DNA from 2 places in the Vibrio sp. SCSIO 43136 genome. Region 1 is predicted to be linked to the other one. Evidence: predicted binding sites of a transcription regulator. Region 1 holds the regulator's gene; the other holds the start of a gene.

The links. Region 1 encodes CRP, which controls carbon source genes, mostly activating them, when cyclic AMP is high. Its sites were predicted from a motif close to TGTGANNNNNNTCACA; they were not measured.
Region 2: the regulator CRP is predicted to act here: its motif matches at 4,718-4,733, upstream of nagE (N-acetylglucosamine-specific PTS transporter subunit IIBC).

The regions. Positions count from the first base shown of each region.
Region 1 covers NZ_CP071848.1:267,114-274,738, reverse strand. The annotation lists gene J4N39_RS01310 (ABC transporter ATP-binding protein) at 1-719, shown strand, start outside; gene J4N39_RS01305 (TIGR02444 family protein) at 716-1,180, shown strand; gene J4N39_RS01300 (hydrolase) at 1,191-2,210, shown strand; gene J4N39_RS01295 (YheU family protein) at 2,167-2,382, shown strand; gene J4N39_RS01290 (phosphoribulokinase) at 2,589-3,458, shown strand; gene crp (cAMP-activated global transcriptional regulator CRP) at 3,701-4,333, shown strand; gene J4N39_RS01280 (DUF1338 domain-containing protein) at 4,440-5,231, opposite strand; gene astD (succinylglutamate-semialdehyde dehydrogenase) at 5,242-6,699, opposite strand; gene astA (arginine N-succinyltransferase) at 6,710-7,625, opposite strand, start outside.
Region 2 covers NZ_CP071848.1:2,261,219-2,268,843, reverse strand. The annotation lists gene asnB (asparagine synthase B) at 1-38, opposite strand, end outside; gene J4N39_RS10665 (cation:proton antiporter domain-containing protein) at 279-1,865, opposite strand; gene nagC (DNA-binding transcriptional regulator NagC) at 1,939-3,153, opposite strand; gene nagA (N-acetylglucosamine-6-phosphate deacetylase) at 3,156-4,292, opposite strand; gene nagE (N-acetylglucosamine-specific PTS transporter subunit IIBC) at 4,856-6,424, shown strand; gene glnS (glutamine--tRNA ligase) at 6,608-7,625, shown strand, end outside.

The DNA.
Region 1 (7,625 bases):
CACCGGACCAAACCGAACAACAGCTACGCGACTACCTTGGTAGCTTTGGCTTTCAAGGTGATAAGGCGCTGGAAAAAGTCGCACCGTTCTCTGGGGGAGAAAAAGCCCGCTTAGTACTGGCGCTTGTAGTGTGGCAAAAGCCTAACTTACTACTGCTCGATGAACCGACCAACCACTTAGATCTCGACATGCGTCAAGCACTGACGTTAGCGCTACAGACCTTTGAAGGGGCGATGGTAATTGTCAGCCACGACCGTTACTTACTTCGTGCTACCACCGATGACCTGTATCTGGTTCACGACCGCCAAGTTGCGCCGTTTAACGGTGACCTAAACGACTACTACAAATGGCTGACCGAGCAACAAAAAGTCGAGAAAAAAGAACTGCAAGCCAACGCACCAGAGAAAAATACTCAAAACAGTGCCGCTGCGAAGAAAGAACAAAAGCGACGTGAAGCTGAATTTCGTAAGCTCACCGCACCAATTCGCAAAAATCTGACAAAACTCGAAACTCAGATGGATAAATTAGGCCAAAAGCTTGCAGAGGCTGAAACCCAGTTAGCAGATACCGAACTGTACCAAGCTGAAAATAAAGCTAAACTTAACCAAGTACTCGCCCTACAAGCCAGCGCCAAAAGTGAGCTTGAAGAGGTCGAGATGGAATGGATGTCCGCTCAAGAGGAGCTTGAGCAAATGGAAACGGAGTTTACCCAGCAATGAGTCAAGAGCACGCCCCTTCCCTCACCCTAGAAAGGCTATGGCAATTTAGCCTGCAATACTACGGTGTGCGGGAGATCGCCGAGGCGTGCCTACATTTGCAAAACCACTATCACGGTAACGTCAATTTGGTCTTGCTGCTGAAATGGCTAGATGAACAAGCATTGGGGCTAGATGATAAACACTGGCCCACACTGCATACCTGCCTCGCTCGCACAGAGACACTGCTACTAAGCTATCGTGAGCTGCGTAAAAAGTTCAAAACCCAACTCCCTGATACCACTTACCGAGAAGCATTGCAGTTTGAACTGCAATTGGAAAAACAGCAGCAATCCGACCTTGTCGACTGCATCAACCATTTACCGTTAAAACCCAACGCTACTCCGTCACTGACTCGGCTCTACTGCAAACAGTTAGGAGCAGACCACCTCATTGACGTATTCTCCCGACCAGCACAAATATAGAGCCGACGTTATGACTATTTTTCGTGCCCCAATCGGGCTTAAAAATCCACATGTTCAAACCCTGTTGCCAAGAATGCTGCGCCGCAGGGCATTATTCCACCCAGTAACCGAGCGGCTTGAGTTACCAGACGGTGACTTTGTTGACTTGGCGTGGAGTGAGTCACCTAAGGCTGCCCAAAATAAGCCAGTGTTTGTGCTATTTCATGGTTTAGAAGGCAGCTTCGACAGCCCATATGCCAATGGTTTGATGCGCGCTTTTGCCAAGCAAGGCTGGCTATCAGTAATGATGCACTTTCGTGGCTGCAGCGGTGAGCCGAACCGTAAGGCCCGAGCCTACCACAGTGGTGAAACGCAAGATGCTCGTTACTTTCTCGAGCAGCTAGATAAGCGCTTCCCAACTCAAGACAAAGTCGCTGTAGGCGTCTCTTTGGGGGGCAATATGTTGGTCAACTATCTCGCTGAGTATAAACACCAACCTCTCCTATCTGCCGCAACCGTGGTATCAGCGCCACTTGACCTTGCTGCCTGTGCTGAACGCATCGAACAGGGTTTTTCCAAAGTATATAGAGAGTATTTACTTGGCTCACTCAAGCGCAATGCCATTCGCAAGCTACCACTTATCAATCAAGAACTCAGCGTTAATGAGCTGCACATCACTAAGCTCAAACGCTTGATCGACTTTGACGAATTGCTAACCTCCAGATTACACGGTTTTGATGGTGCCAACGACTATTACCAGCAATGCTCAGGATTACAGCGACTTAAAGAGGTCTCAGTGCCGCTGCAAGTGATCCATGCGAAAGATGACCCTTTCATGACTGAAGCGGTGATCCCTCGCTTTGCCCTGCCTGACCATATTGAATATCAACTACTGGATAGAGGCGGGCACGTTGGCTTTGTCACTGGTACACTATGGCAACCCCGCTTGTGGCTAGAAGAAGCGCTTCCTGCTTATTACGCATCATTTGTTAGTAAAGAGGTCAACAATGATAATTCCGTGGCAACAGATCGAGTCAGAAACACTGGATAACTTGATCAAAGAGTTCGTCTTACGCGAAGGCACAGATTACGGCTCGCAAGAAATTTCTCTTGATGACAAAATTTCCCAAGTGAAAAGCCAGCTAGCGTCCGGCCAAGCCGTTATCGTCTTTTCTGAGCTACATGAGACGGTGGATATTCAAGTAAACCCTGCAAGAGCATAATTTGCGCCACCCCGAAGTCTTACCGCTCTGATTGTGCAAACAGGTTGAGTTCAACTAAGATAGTTCAACTATATGTTTTTGTGTGCAGGGCATAATAAAAGCGCAATATTCGCTCCTTCCCCTTAGAAAGGGGGAGAGTGGATCGAGCTTCTGATTGGCTTATGCACACAAACTCAAAAATGGAATAATAAAGACAAGGTTCGTCAATGTCAGCTAAACACCCTATCATTGCGGTGACCGGTTCCTCAGGTGCAGGAACCACCACTACTTCTGAAGCCTTTCGCAAAATGTTCAACATGATGGACATCAAAGCGGCTTGGGTTGAAGGAGACAGCTTTCACCGCTACACCCGCCCAGAAATGGACGTTGAAATCCGTAAAGCCAAAGAACAAGGTCGCCATATCAGCTACTTTGGTCCACAAGCGAATGACTTCCCAGCCCTTGAAGCTTTTTTCCGCCGCTTTGGTGAGGAAGGTCAGGGAGAAGTGCGTCGTTACTTACACACTTTCGATGAAGCGGTGCCTTACAACCAAATGCCGGGCACATTTACCCCTTGGCAGCAACTGCCTGAAGACAGTGACGTGCTCTTCTATGAAGGACTGCACGGCGGGGTTGTTGATGGGGATGTGAACGTATCTAAACACGTCGATTTTCTGATTGGCATGGTACCCATCGTCAACCTTGAATGGATTCAAAAGTTTGTGCGTGATACCCGAGATCGTGGTCATTCGAGAGAAGCTGTGATGGATTCCATCGTTCGTTCGATGGATGATTACCTCAATTACATCACACCGCAATTTTCCCGCACACACATCAATTTCCAGCGTGTGCCTACGGTCGACACCTCAAACCCACTTAACGCAAAAGGCATCCCAAGTTTGGATGAAAGCTTTGTGGTGATCCGCCTACGTGGCATGAAACACGTGGACTTTCCATATCTGCTATCTATGATTGACGGCTCATTCATGTCGCGACATAACACACTTGTCGTGCCTGGCGGTAAGATGAGTTTTGCTATGGAGCTCATCGTGCAGCCGATGCTGGTTCAGCTGATTGAAACCGGTAAAATTGGCTAATCGTGAGACACTGTATAAAAAATATCCTCAAGCCGTGATGATGTGCACATTTTTGCGTAGTCGATCACGGTTGAGCCCCGATCAAAGTCAAGAAATGGATTCGGAAACACGTTACTATCTTTATCGAGACACAAGATAGCTTGCAGCGTGGCGTCCGACGTCCTATGCTAGTTGACCAGATCAAATCTGGCTCAGTGCGTACGGAAGCTGCTGAGCATACCCTGCAGAGGAAGTGAAAAATTATGGTTCTAGGTAAACCTCAAACCGACCCTACATTAGAATGGTTTCTTTCACACTGTCATATTCATAAGTACCCATCAAAAAGTACTCTGATCCATGCCGGTGAAAAAGCAGAGACTCTTTACTACATCGTAAAAGGTTCTGTTGCTGTACTTATCAAGGATGAAGAAGGCAAAGAGATGATCTTGTCTTACCTTAACCAAGGTGACTTCATCGGTGAACTAGGTCTTTTCGAAGAAGACCAAGAGCGTACCGCTTGGGTTCGTGCCAAAACTCCTTGTGAAGTTGCTGAAATTTCTTTCAAGAAGTTCCGTCAGCTTATCCAGGTTAACCCAGACATCCTAATGCGCCTTTCAGCGCAAATGGCAAGCCGCCTACAAGTGACGAGCCAAAAAGTGGGTGACCTAGCATTCCTAGACGTAACGGGCCGTATCGCACAGACGCTACTTAACCTAGCGAAGCAACCTGATGCAATGACGCACCCAGACGGCATGCAAATCAAGATCACTCGTCAAGAAATCGGCCAAATTGTTGGTTGTTCTCGTGAGACCGTGGGTCGTATCTTGAAGATGCTAGAAGAGCAAAATCTGATTTCTGCTCACGGTAAGACTATCGTTGTTTACGGCACTCGCTAATTAACGAAATCTGACCAAGATACTAAAAAACCACCAAACATTGTTTGGTGGTTTTTTTTATTCATGAAAGTTAGTTTGTGACAGCTAACTTTACTCATACTGGTTTTTACTGGTCGGTACTTTCGAATATCTTATCCGCAGAGGCGGCAACAAACCCTTGATAAAGCTCACCATCACTTGATGGATAGCGCTTAGCAAACTCGTAAAAGCCGCCAGGAATGGTTTGTTCACCATCATCAAAGCGTACAACCACTTTATCAGCCATGGTCGAAGACTGCTCAAGCAAGACCTCTGCTGAACCTTTCACTTCACCACCGACACTATTGATGGTGAAACCCTCTTGGCTCAAATGGTCATTGACCGCTTGAACCTCTGCGAACTGAGTCAATTGATTCACACTGACGGTAAAATGGTTAGCCCCATAACCGTGTGCTGCCAGCCATGCTGCATATTCACTTTCTTGTGCCAGTTGCTGGTAGTGCTCGAAGCTCAAGGTCCAAGGTCGCCCAGAGTAAAGAAATGCACCATCGTCAAAGTCACCAGAATCCAGCTGTCCAATTAACTGATGCACTATCGCCTGAAGTTCGCTTGAGCACTGCTCTATCAACAATTCACTAATAAATACCTTCGGCAAGTTAGGGTCTGGGTGTTGGAAGTGTTTGGCATAGAGCTTTTTCGCCTCAAAGTGGTATTCGCCACCTTGCTCATAACCCATATCAATAAATGGCTTGGCGAGCACTTCTAGCCCAACCGGAGCTAAAGCGAAGGTTCTCAACGCAATGTGGTCGTTGATCAAAGGTTCATCTTCGGTCAACAGTTGATGCACTTTGTGCGCAGATGGACACATACGAGTAATGTAGTCTTGCCATAAACGCTCAAACATAACTTCAGGGTTCATAAACACTCCTTTATAGGCGAACACCCGGCGATAAGGTGGCAGGAAGCACTGGCGCTTCGCCTTCCATCGATGCCATTGGGTAAGCACAGTAATCCGCAGCATAGTAAGCACTAGGGCGCAGATTACCTGACGCTCCAGGACCACCAAATGGGGCATCACCGCTGGCACCAGTTAACTGACGATTACGATTGACTATGCCAGCTCGGATATGGTCAACAAAGTATTCCCACTCGGCATCATCGGTGGAGACTAAACCTGCGGATAAACCAAAGCGAGTATCGTTAGCTTTCTCTACGGCTTGCTCTAATCCTTGATAACGCACCACTTGCAGTAATGGGCCGAAATACTCTTCATCCGGCAGTTCACTGATGGCGGTCACATCGATAATCCCCGGTGAGACAAATGCCGCTTGTCCCGCTTTCGCCTCAACTAAGCTTGAACCACCAAGTTGCTGCAAACGAGATTGTGCATCTAAGATAAATTGTGCGGCTGCCACTGAGATCTGTGGTCCCATAAATGGTGCTGGCTCAGCAAACGGCTGGTCTACGGCAATGTTAGTCGTGGCAGTAACCAAAGCGTTTAGCAATGCATCCCCTTTATCCCCTACAGGTACGTATAGGCGGCGAGCACAGGTACAACGTTGCCCTGCGCTAATAAAGGCCGATTGGATAATGGTGTACACACATGCGTCCAAATCACCGTAGGCGTCTGAAATCACCATCGGGTTATTGCCACCCATTTCTAGCGCCAGCATTTTGCCCGGTTGACCCGCAAACTGCTTATGCAGGATATGGCCAGTATTGGCACTGCCTGTAAAGAGTACGCCGTCGATACCTTTAGCCTCAGCCAAAGCAACACCCGTTTCTTTGGCGCCCTGCACCAGATTAATCACCCCATCAGGCAATCCTGCTTCTTGCCATAGCTTCATCGCTAACTCACCAGTCCAAGGGGTTTGCTCGGAAGGCTTAAAGACGATGGTGTTGCCTGCAAGCAACGCTGGCACAATATGACCATTGGGTAGGTGCGCTGGGAAATTATATGGGCCAAACACCGCCATCACCCCTAACGGGCGATGACGCAACACGATTTGGTTTCCTGCTGCTTCTTTGGCGTGCTCTCCAGTGCGTTCGTGATAAGCACGGATAGATATCGCAATTTTTCCCGCCATGGCGGCCGCTTCAGTGCGGGTTTCCCAGATAGGCTTACCCGTTTCCTTAGCGATCACTTGTGCGATCTTTTCGCTGTTTTGTTTTACCTTCTCGGCAAAAGCCAACACAATGGCTTCACGCTCAGCAAAGGAGCGCTTCTTCCAGTCGATAAATGCTTTACGCGCCGCAATAACAGCCTCTTCCACTTGGGCTGGTGTTGCTGCCTCGCCTTGCCAAACCGGTTCTAAGTTGTACGGTGATAGCGATTGAAAGCTCTCACCTTTTCCTTTGAGCCATTCACCTGCAATCCACTGAGTCATCGCTCTCTCCTTATTGAGCCAACATACGGACAAAATCACCCGATTCAATATTCAGTGCCTTGGCCACTTCTGGCGTAACAATGGCACTATTCGCTTCAGAGTCATACGCCGCTTGGGCGGCAACCGCTCTAAAGCCTTCAAAATCGGTATTAGCGATCAGAAAATCTTTGGCACTAGTGTGCTCTCCGACCACCACTTTGGCGCGAAACGAGTTGCGAACTGCCTGAATATTGCGTAGGTCACACTCCACCGTTGGACCTGCGTCAAAGATGTCGACGTAACCGCGACAACTGAAGCCTTCGTTTTCTAATAATTTAAGGGCTGGTCTTGTGTTGTCGTGAACCTGACCGATCACCGCTTGCGCCTCTTTGCTCAGCAAGTTGACGTAAATAGGCAGTTTTGGCATCAGATCGGCGATAAAGCCTTTCTTGCCCACCCCTGTAAGGTAATCAGCTTGGGTAAATTCAATTGAGAAGAAGTTGTCTTGCAGCCACTTCCAAAATGGGGAATTACCCTCAGCATCAGAAACACCACGCATTTCAGCAAAAACGGTCTCTGAAAAGCGCTGCGGGTGTTCGGCCATCATTAGGAAGCGACATTTAGACATCAAACGACCATTCAGCCCGTGACGGAAGCTCGGTCGTAAGAACAGTGTGCAGATTTCACTGCATCCAGTGTAGTTGTTACCAAACGTCAGTAACTTAACCACATTGTTCACCCCCAGTTTTGGCGAGCTGTGAACAATTTTACTGATATGATAGGTATAAAAAGGAACATCCCAACCAATGGAGGCTTCAATGCCTGTGGTGCCTGCGACTTCACCCGTCTCGGAGTCAACGCCCACCATCAAATAGCCTTCATCGCCAGGTTCACTTACCTCTGGCTTTTCAAAACTATAGACCGAGTGATCGATTCGGTTGGTCAAC
Region 2 (7,625 bases), 1.2 Mb from region 1:
TCACTTTTTATATCCAAAATGCCAAATACGGAACACATACACTACCTCTCGATTAAATCCATTTTTATTTTGATGTACTCAATCTGCCATTTTGATTAAAAAATGCAACAGCTAAGAATGAAATGAATAGCAAAAATAACGATTGAATAGAAAATATTTAATCAAATAGCTAAACTGATGAATAAAATCTAGGTTCGGGTAAAAATTAGACGCTTTTTTGTAGGGGAAAGGAAGATTTGTAAAAAATGGCCAGCAAAAAAGCTGGCCATAATAAGCGATTATCGGCTTTGGAAATTGGGATTAAGCTGCTCAACAACATGCCGAGCAAAACCACTTCCAGCCTCGTTGTAGATGTTAAACGCAGCATCAATACCCAGTTGGTTCAACTCGTCTAACTGATCGTTATACTCTGCAATGGCTGCGACTTGCCCCTTGAACTGCTTCTTTTGTAACTGTTCAAGTGCCAATTGATTCCCTAAATGGTGAGGCATCGCTAGGAGCACGAGCTTTACATTGGCCGTATCGAGGATTCGTTCCCAAAAGTCTGGGTCAGTTGCATCGCCTTCGATGACGTTACGCCCTTCACTCTGCTGACCTTTCGCCGCTTCTGCTTTGACTTCAACCCCGAGGCAGATTTTTCCATAGCGCATGACGAGCTCATCGTAAGCGCCAGTGCCGATACGGCCCATGCCCAATATCAACACTTGAGCGCTGCCAGGGTCAATCAACTGGTCTTTGCGGTTGAGCGATTCCGCTGCTGCTTCTTTGAGCCAACGTGACGTTCGACGGTAAATCGAGTGCGCCATGCGATTCAAAGGTGCAGCAACGATAAAGGAGATCGATACTGCAATGGCGATCGACACCAGAATATCTCCTTCAAGCCAGCCCATGGAGTAGGCAAGGCCACCGACAATGAGGCCAAATTCGCTGTAGTTAAATAGAGCCAACGAGGCGAGCAGTGAGGTACGAACGCGAAACTTAAATTGATGGATGATCAGGAAGTAAAGCAAGCCTTTAAGCGGCAGTAGTAGCATCAACAGCAGCGCCATCATAAAGCCAGACATCGAAGGTTGCTCAGCTAAGCCGATATTCAAGAAAAAGCAGACTAGGAATAACTCTTTTAGATTAAAAAGAGATTTCGATAGCTCCGATGCTTTTTTGTGGCCTGCGAGCAGCATACCGAGGATCAGAGCGCCTAGATCAGGTTTCATGCCCACTAATTCAAAAAGACCCGCACCGATGACCAGAGCAAAGAAAATGCCTGCTAGGACTAACATCTCGCCGTGGCCAACCATATCCAATAATTTGTAGAAAAGAGGGCGGATAAATGGCAAAGCAAATAGGGCAATGGCGTACCATTCTGGTAGCTTACCCGTTGAAGCTGTAAGGAAAATAACGGCGAAGATGTCCTGCATGACCAAGATACCAATGGCGAGTGTGCCATAGGTGGCGTTCATGTCGCCTTTCTCTTGTAAGCTCTTAACGGCAAATACTGTGCTTGAAAACGATAGGGCGAAGCCAAACAGCACCAGTTGTGACAATGCCATGTCAGCGAGCATACCAAGCCCAAGAGATTTTAGGCAGAACAGGGCTCCGGTAAAAATGGCTGTCGAAATAACGTTGTGAATGGTGGCGCCCGCCCAGATATCCTTAGACAGTAGAGTCTTGATATCAAGCTTCAAACCAATGGTGAATAGCAATAGGGTCACACCAAGGTCTGAGAGGGTGACTAAAGTGTCGTTGGACTCAAAGCCGTAAAAATTTAGGCCAAATCCTGCCAGCAAAAAGCCGACAAGTGGCGGGAGGTTGCATTTAAGTGCAACGAAGCCTGCCAAAAAGGCGACAGAGATCAGTATTAGTTCCATAAGTTGAGCTTGTTGTTTTTTGTATAATAAAAAGGGTCGCATATGCGACCCGTTTATTGAAGCGATTAAACTACTATTCTTCAAGTAATTTTTGTAACAGAACACCGTTAAGCATCGCACGTTTGATCATGGCGAATGCGCCCATGGCCGGTTGAGAGCCAAGCTCGGATGCCACAATCGGTAGCCCAGTATGGAAAGTAGTCAAAGACTGGCTTTCTACGTTGCGCTGTATAGCAGGAAATACGATTTCTTGCGCTGCGGTAATGTCGCCTGCAATCACGATTTTCTGCGGATTAAATAAGTTAATGGTAATCGCAATCGCTTTACCCAGCTGGTCGCCCACTTTAACTAAGCTTTGTTTTGCCAACTCATCACCATTTAACGCATGATGACACACATCTTGAATAGTGACATTTGACAAGCTAGCCAGGCTAGATTGGTGACCTTGCTTAAGACGAGAGTTAACTCGAGCCAAAATTGCAGGGTTTGATGCCACGGTTTCAAGACAGCCAAAGTTTCCACACTGACACTTATCTCCCAGCGGATCGATCTGGATATGACCGATCTCACCCACGTTACGGTTAAAGCCCAAAAAGACTTGCCCATTAACGATGATGCCTGAACCTGTACCGTTGTGAACGCTGACTAAGATTGAATCCTGGCAGTCTTGGCTAGCGCCAAAGTAGTGTTCAGCGAGCGCCATGCCTCGCACGTCGTTGCCAACAAAACACTCTACATTGAAAGCTTCACTGACCATTTCGCCTAATGCCAGCTTGTCGATGTCAGTATTTGGCATGTATTCCACCACGCCAGACTCTGGGTTCACAAGCCCTGGCAAAGAAACACCAATAGCGATCAGCTGGTCGATACTGTGTTTGCAGCTCTCGATGAATTTTTGCGTATGGATGATCAAACCATCAATGAGGTCATTTTGGTTAGTGTAGGTGAAATCCGTGTGTAAGTTGTGCAGTTCGCGGCCACCTAGATTGTAAAGGCTAAAGTAGAGACCGTGGCGCTCGATTCGAACGGCAACTGAGTGAAATGGATCAACTTCGGTGGTCAACGAGATAGCTCGACGACCACCGGTGGATGCTTGTTGAGCGACTTCTTTGATGAGGCCTCTCTCTAAAAGTTGGCGGGTAATTTTAGTCACACTGGCCGGAGCGAGTTGACTTACATCGGCGACCTGAATTCGGGAGATTGGTCCCTGCTGGTCGATTAAGCGGTATACCGCTGCACTGTTTAGTTGTTTGACTAAGTCTACGTTACCGATTTGTCCGCCATTCATGCTTAGTTTTGCTCGTATTTGCCGTTAACTACTGTCGCATGGACATTGAAGTCACGGTCAAATACAGCAAGGTTAGCCACCATGCCTTTTTTAACTAAGCCAAGCTTGTTGTCTACACCGATAGCACGGGCAGGGTACAAGGTAGCCATACGTAGAGCTTCGTCCAATGCGATACCAACGTGCTCAACTGTGTTCTGAACTGCTTCGATCATTGTCAGAGCTGAGCCGCCTAGTGTGCCGTTTTCATCAACACACTTTCCATCTCGGTAATATACTTTCTTGCCGACAAAAATAAAGTAATCCATCTCAGCACCTGCTGGAGCTGTGGCATCAGTCACTAAAACAAGCTTCTCACCCTTGATTTTATGGGCGATTCGGATGTTTGCGTAGTCAACATGGAAGCCGTCTGCAATCACACCTGCATAGACATCTGGCGTATCGTAAATTGCACCAACAACGCCTGGCTCACGACCCGCCATTGGCGTCATCGCATTAAATAGGTGTGTTGCAAAGCTAATACCTGCAGCAAAGCCTTTACGAGCTTCAGCATAAGTGGCGTTGGTGTGACCAATAGCGACTACGATGCCTGCATTTTTCAGCTTTTCGATATGTTCTGGGTTATTTTGCTCTGGAGCTAAAGTGACCTTAGTTACAACGTCGGCGTTGTCACAGATGAAATCGACCATGTCGCTGTCTGAGCGACGAATGTAATCAACGCTGTGAATACCTTTTTTCATTACGTTAAGGTATGGGCCTTCTAAATGCAGACCTAGTGATTGGTTACCCGTTTTCGATTGATACTCACGTGCCGCCACAATCGCATCACGCATATTTTCATCAGAAGAGGTGATAAGCGTTGGCAAGAAGCTGGTACAGCCAGACTTTAGGTTGGCTTGGTGCATAATCTCGATTGCATTTGGAGTAATGTCATCATTAAACATTACGCCGCCACAGCCATTCAGCTGTAGGTCAATAAAGCCTGGGCTGAGGTTTGCTCCTTGCAGATCCAGTTGCTCAATTGACGCATCAAGTTCTTCAATTGGGCAGACAGTATCGATGTGTTCACCGTTGATAACAACCGCATGATTAGTTAGCACGTCACTACCAGTGAAGACTTTACAGTTTGTTAGCGCATACATCGTTTTGTTCCTTACTCAAAAATCTTTGTTAGCTCCCGCAGCTTAGGTGCGAAAAATTAAAAATAGGGTCATAACACTCACTCCAGTTGTTTATTTTTTGCATAAACTTTAAGCAGGCTTTTTGCTTTCTTCGTCTACATTAATAATCACTAGTTTGGGCTATAAGCACTAGTTTTTATCGTTTCTTCTTTGGTGTCTGGAGTGAGCAAAAGTGCGATTGCTCCCTTGAATACCTTGAAAAAGCAGCTTTTAGTATCGTTTGGTGGCTATCACTGCTTTCAGCAAACGATAAATGACTGGTTTTACTTTCGATTAGAAATCGATCAGGTGTATGGGTTCACTTTATTGCTCAATTGCCATTTTTTCGAATTGTAAAATAAGTTTTATGATCTGGCTAGCAAAAACCCTGTTTTACCCCTAAATCTGGTGATTGTGATCACAAATGAAACGGTTTTAATTTGCGGGGCAAAATTAATGTCATAAACTGAACCTGACTAAATTGAATGACCGAATTAAGTGGTCAATTATAAGTCTAATATAAAATCCTATAGGGGGAACTAAAGGTGAACATTCTCGGATATGCACAGAAGCTAGGTAAAGCGCTTATGCTACCTATCGCAACGCTTCCAGTTGCGGCGCTTCTACTACGTTTAGGTCAAGGCGACCTGTTGGACATCCCTTTCATGGCGCAAGCTGGTGGGGCAATCTTCGGTAACCTGCCATTACTATTTGGTCTAGGTATCGCAATCGGTCTTGCAAAAGACGGTTCTGGTGCAGCAGGCCTAGCCGGTGCTGTGGCGTACTTTGTACTAACAGCAACAGCAACAACAATCGATGCTTCAGTTAACATGTCTTTCTTCGGCGGTATCTTCGCAGGTATCATCGCAGGTCACTGTTACAATGCATTCCATGCGACGCGTCTGCCTGAATGGCTAGCATTCTTCTCTGGTAAGCGACTTGTGCCTATCATGGCGGGTCTGTTTGCTCTTGTAGCAGGTGCGATCTCTGGTGTGGTTTGGCCTTCAATTCAAGGCGGCCTAGACGCACTAGCACACGCTGTATCAACATCTGGCGCAATCGGTCAATTTGTTTACGGTACTCTTAACCGTGCGCTTATCCCTGTTGGTCTGCACCACGTATTGAACTCTTACTTCTGGTTCGGTATGGGTACTTGTCAAGAGATCATCGTTGCTGGCGCAAGTGCCGCAGGTGAAGCTCTACCAGCAATCAAGCAACTTTGTGTTGACCCAGAACTAGCTAAAACTCTAGTCGCTGGTCAAGAGCACACGTTCAACTTTGCTAACTCTGTAACACCTGAAATCACTGCAACAGTTGAAAGCGTAACTGAAACTGTGAAATCTGGTGACCTACACCGCTTCTTCGGCGGCGATAAGAGCGCTGGTGTATTCATGAACGGCTTCTTCCCTGTAATGATGTTTGGTCTACCAGGTGCAGCGCTTGCAATGTACCTAGCAGCACCTGCTGAAAAACGTGGTCAAGTTGGTGGCGCTCTATTCTCAGTAGCATTCTGTTCATTCCTAACAGGTATCACTGAGCCGCTAGAATTCATGTTCGTATTCCTAGCTCCAGCACTATACGCTCTACACGCAGTGTTTACGGGTCTATCTCTAGTAGTAGCTAACATGTTTGGTACTCTGCACGGCTTCGGCTTCTCTGCAGGTCTAATCGACTTCCTACTAAACTTCGGTCTAGCAACTAAGCCAATGGTTCTACTACTGATTGGCCTAGCATTTGGTGCGCTATACTTCTTCACTTTCACATTCGCAATCCGCGCTTTCAACCTGAAGTCGCCAGGTCGTGAAGATGATGACGAAGAAACTACCGCTGCTGGCGATGAAGTTAAAGGTGACCTTGCTCGTCAATACCTAAAAGCACTAGGTGGCCATGACAACCTAACCACTATCGATGCTTGTATCACTCGTCTACGTCTAACACTGAAAGATCGCTCACTAGCTGATGAAGCAGTACTTAAGAAACTAGGTGCGAAAGGTGTGGTTAAACTAGGTGAGAACAACCTTCAAGTTATCCTTGGTCCACTAGCTGAAATCGTTGCAGGCGAAATGAAAGCTATCGGTCCAGGTGAAGACCTATCTGATGTGAAACTGCCTTAATCAAACTGATTAGTAGTTATCATTTGTAAATGCCTCCCTCTTGGGAGGCATTTTTCGTTGGTTTACACCTATATCGAGTAGAAAAACCTAAATAAGGGGCGATATTCAGTTGTGTCAGAGGGCAAATTTGTGGATCATTAGCCCTTATATATTCTGACAATACGAAACAATAGAGGTGTTTAGATGAGTGAAGCTGAAGCTCGTCCATCAAACTTTATTCGCCAAATCATTGATAAAGATTTGGCTGATGGCAAACATAGCAGCGTGCATACTCGATTCCCACCAGAGCCTAACGGCTACCTGCATATCGGTCACGCAAAATCCATCTGCTTAAACTTCGGTATTGCTCAGGACTATCAGGGTCAATGTAACTTACGTTTCGACGATACAAACCCTGAAAAAGAAGACATCGAATACGTTGAGTCAATTAAGAACGACGTGCAATGGCTAGGCTTCGAATGGAATGGTGAAGTGTGTTACTCATCTAACTACTTCGATAAGCTATACGGCTATGCAGTAGAACTAATTAACAAAGGCTTAGCGTACGTTGAAGAGCTAAGTCCTGAGCAGATCCGCGAATACCGTGGCACGCTAAATCAACCGGGCAAACATAGCCCATACCGTGACCGTTCGATTGAAGAGAACCTAGCATTATTTGAAAAGATGCGTGACGGTGGCTTTGAAGAAGGGACTGCGTGTCTGCGTGCGAAGATTGATATGTCTTCGTCGTTTATGGTACTGCGCGATCCTGTGCTTTACCGTGTGCGTTTTGCCACTCACCACCAGACTGGCGACAAGTGGTGCATTTATCCAATGTACGACTTCACGCACTGTATTTCGGATGCGCTAGAAGGCATTACACACTCGCTGTGTACACTTGAGTTCCAAGACAACCGTCGTCTATACGATTGGGTGCTAGATAACATCACTATTGACTGCCAACCTCGTCAGTACGAATTCAGCCGTCTAAACCTTGAATACACTGTGATGTCTAAGCGTAAGCTGAACCAACTTGTGACTGAAAATCTCGTCAATGGTTGGGATGATCCACGTATGCCAACCATCTCTGGCCTGCGTCGTCGTGGCTTTACTCCTGCCTCTATGCGTGAGTTCTGTAAGCGTATAGGTGTGACTAAGCAAGACAACATGATCGAGTTCGGTTCACTGGAGTCTTGCATTCGTGATGATCTCAACGAGAATG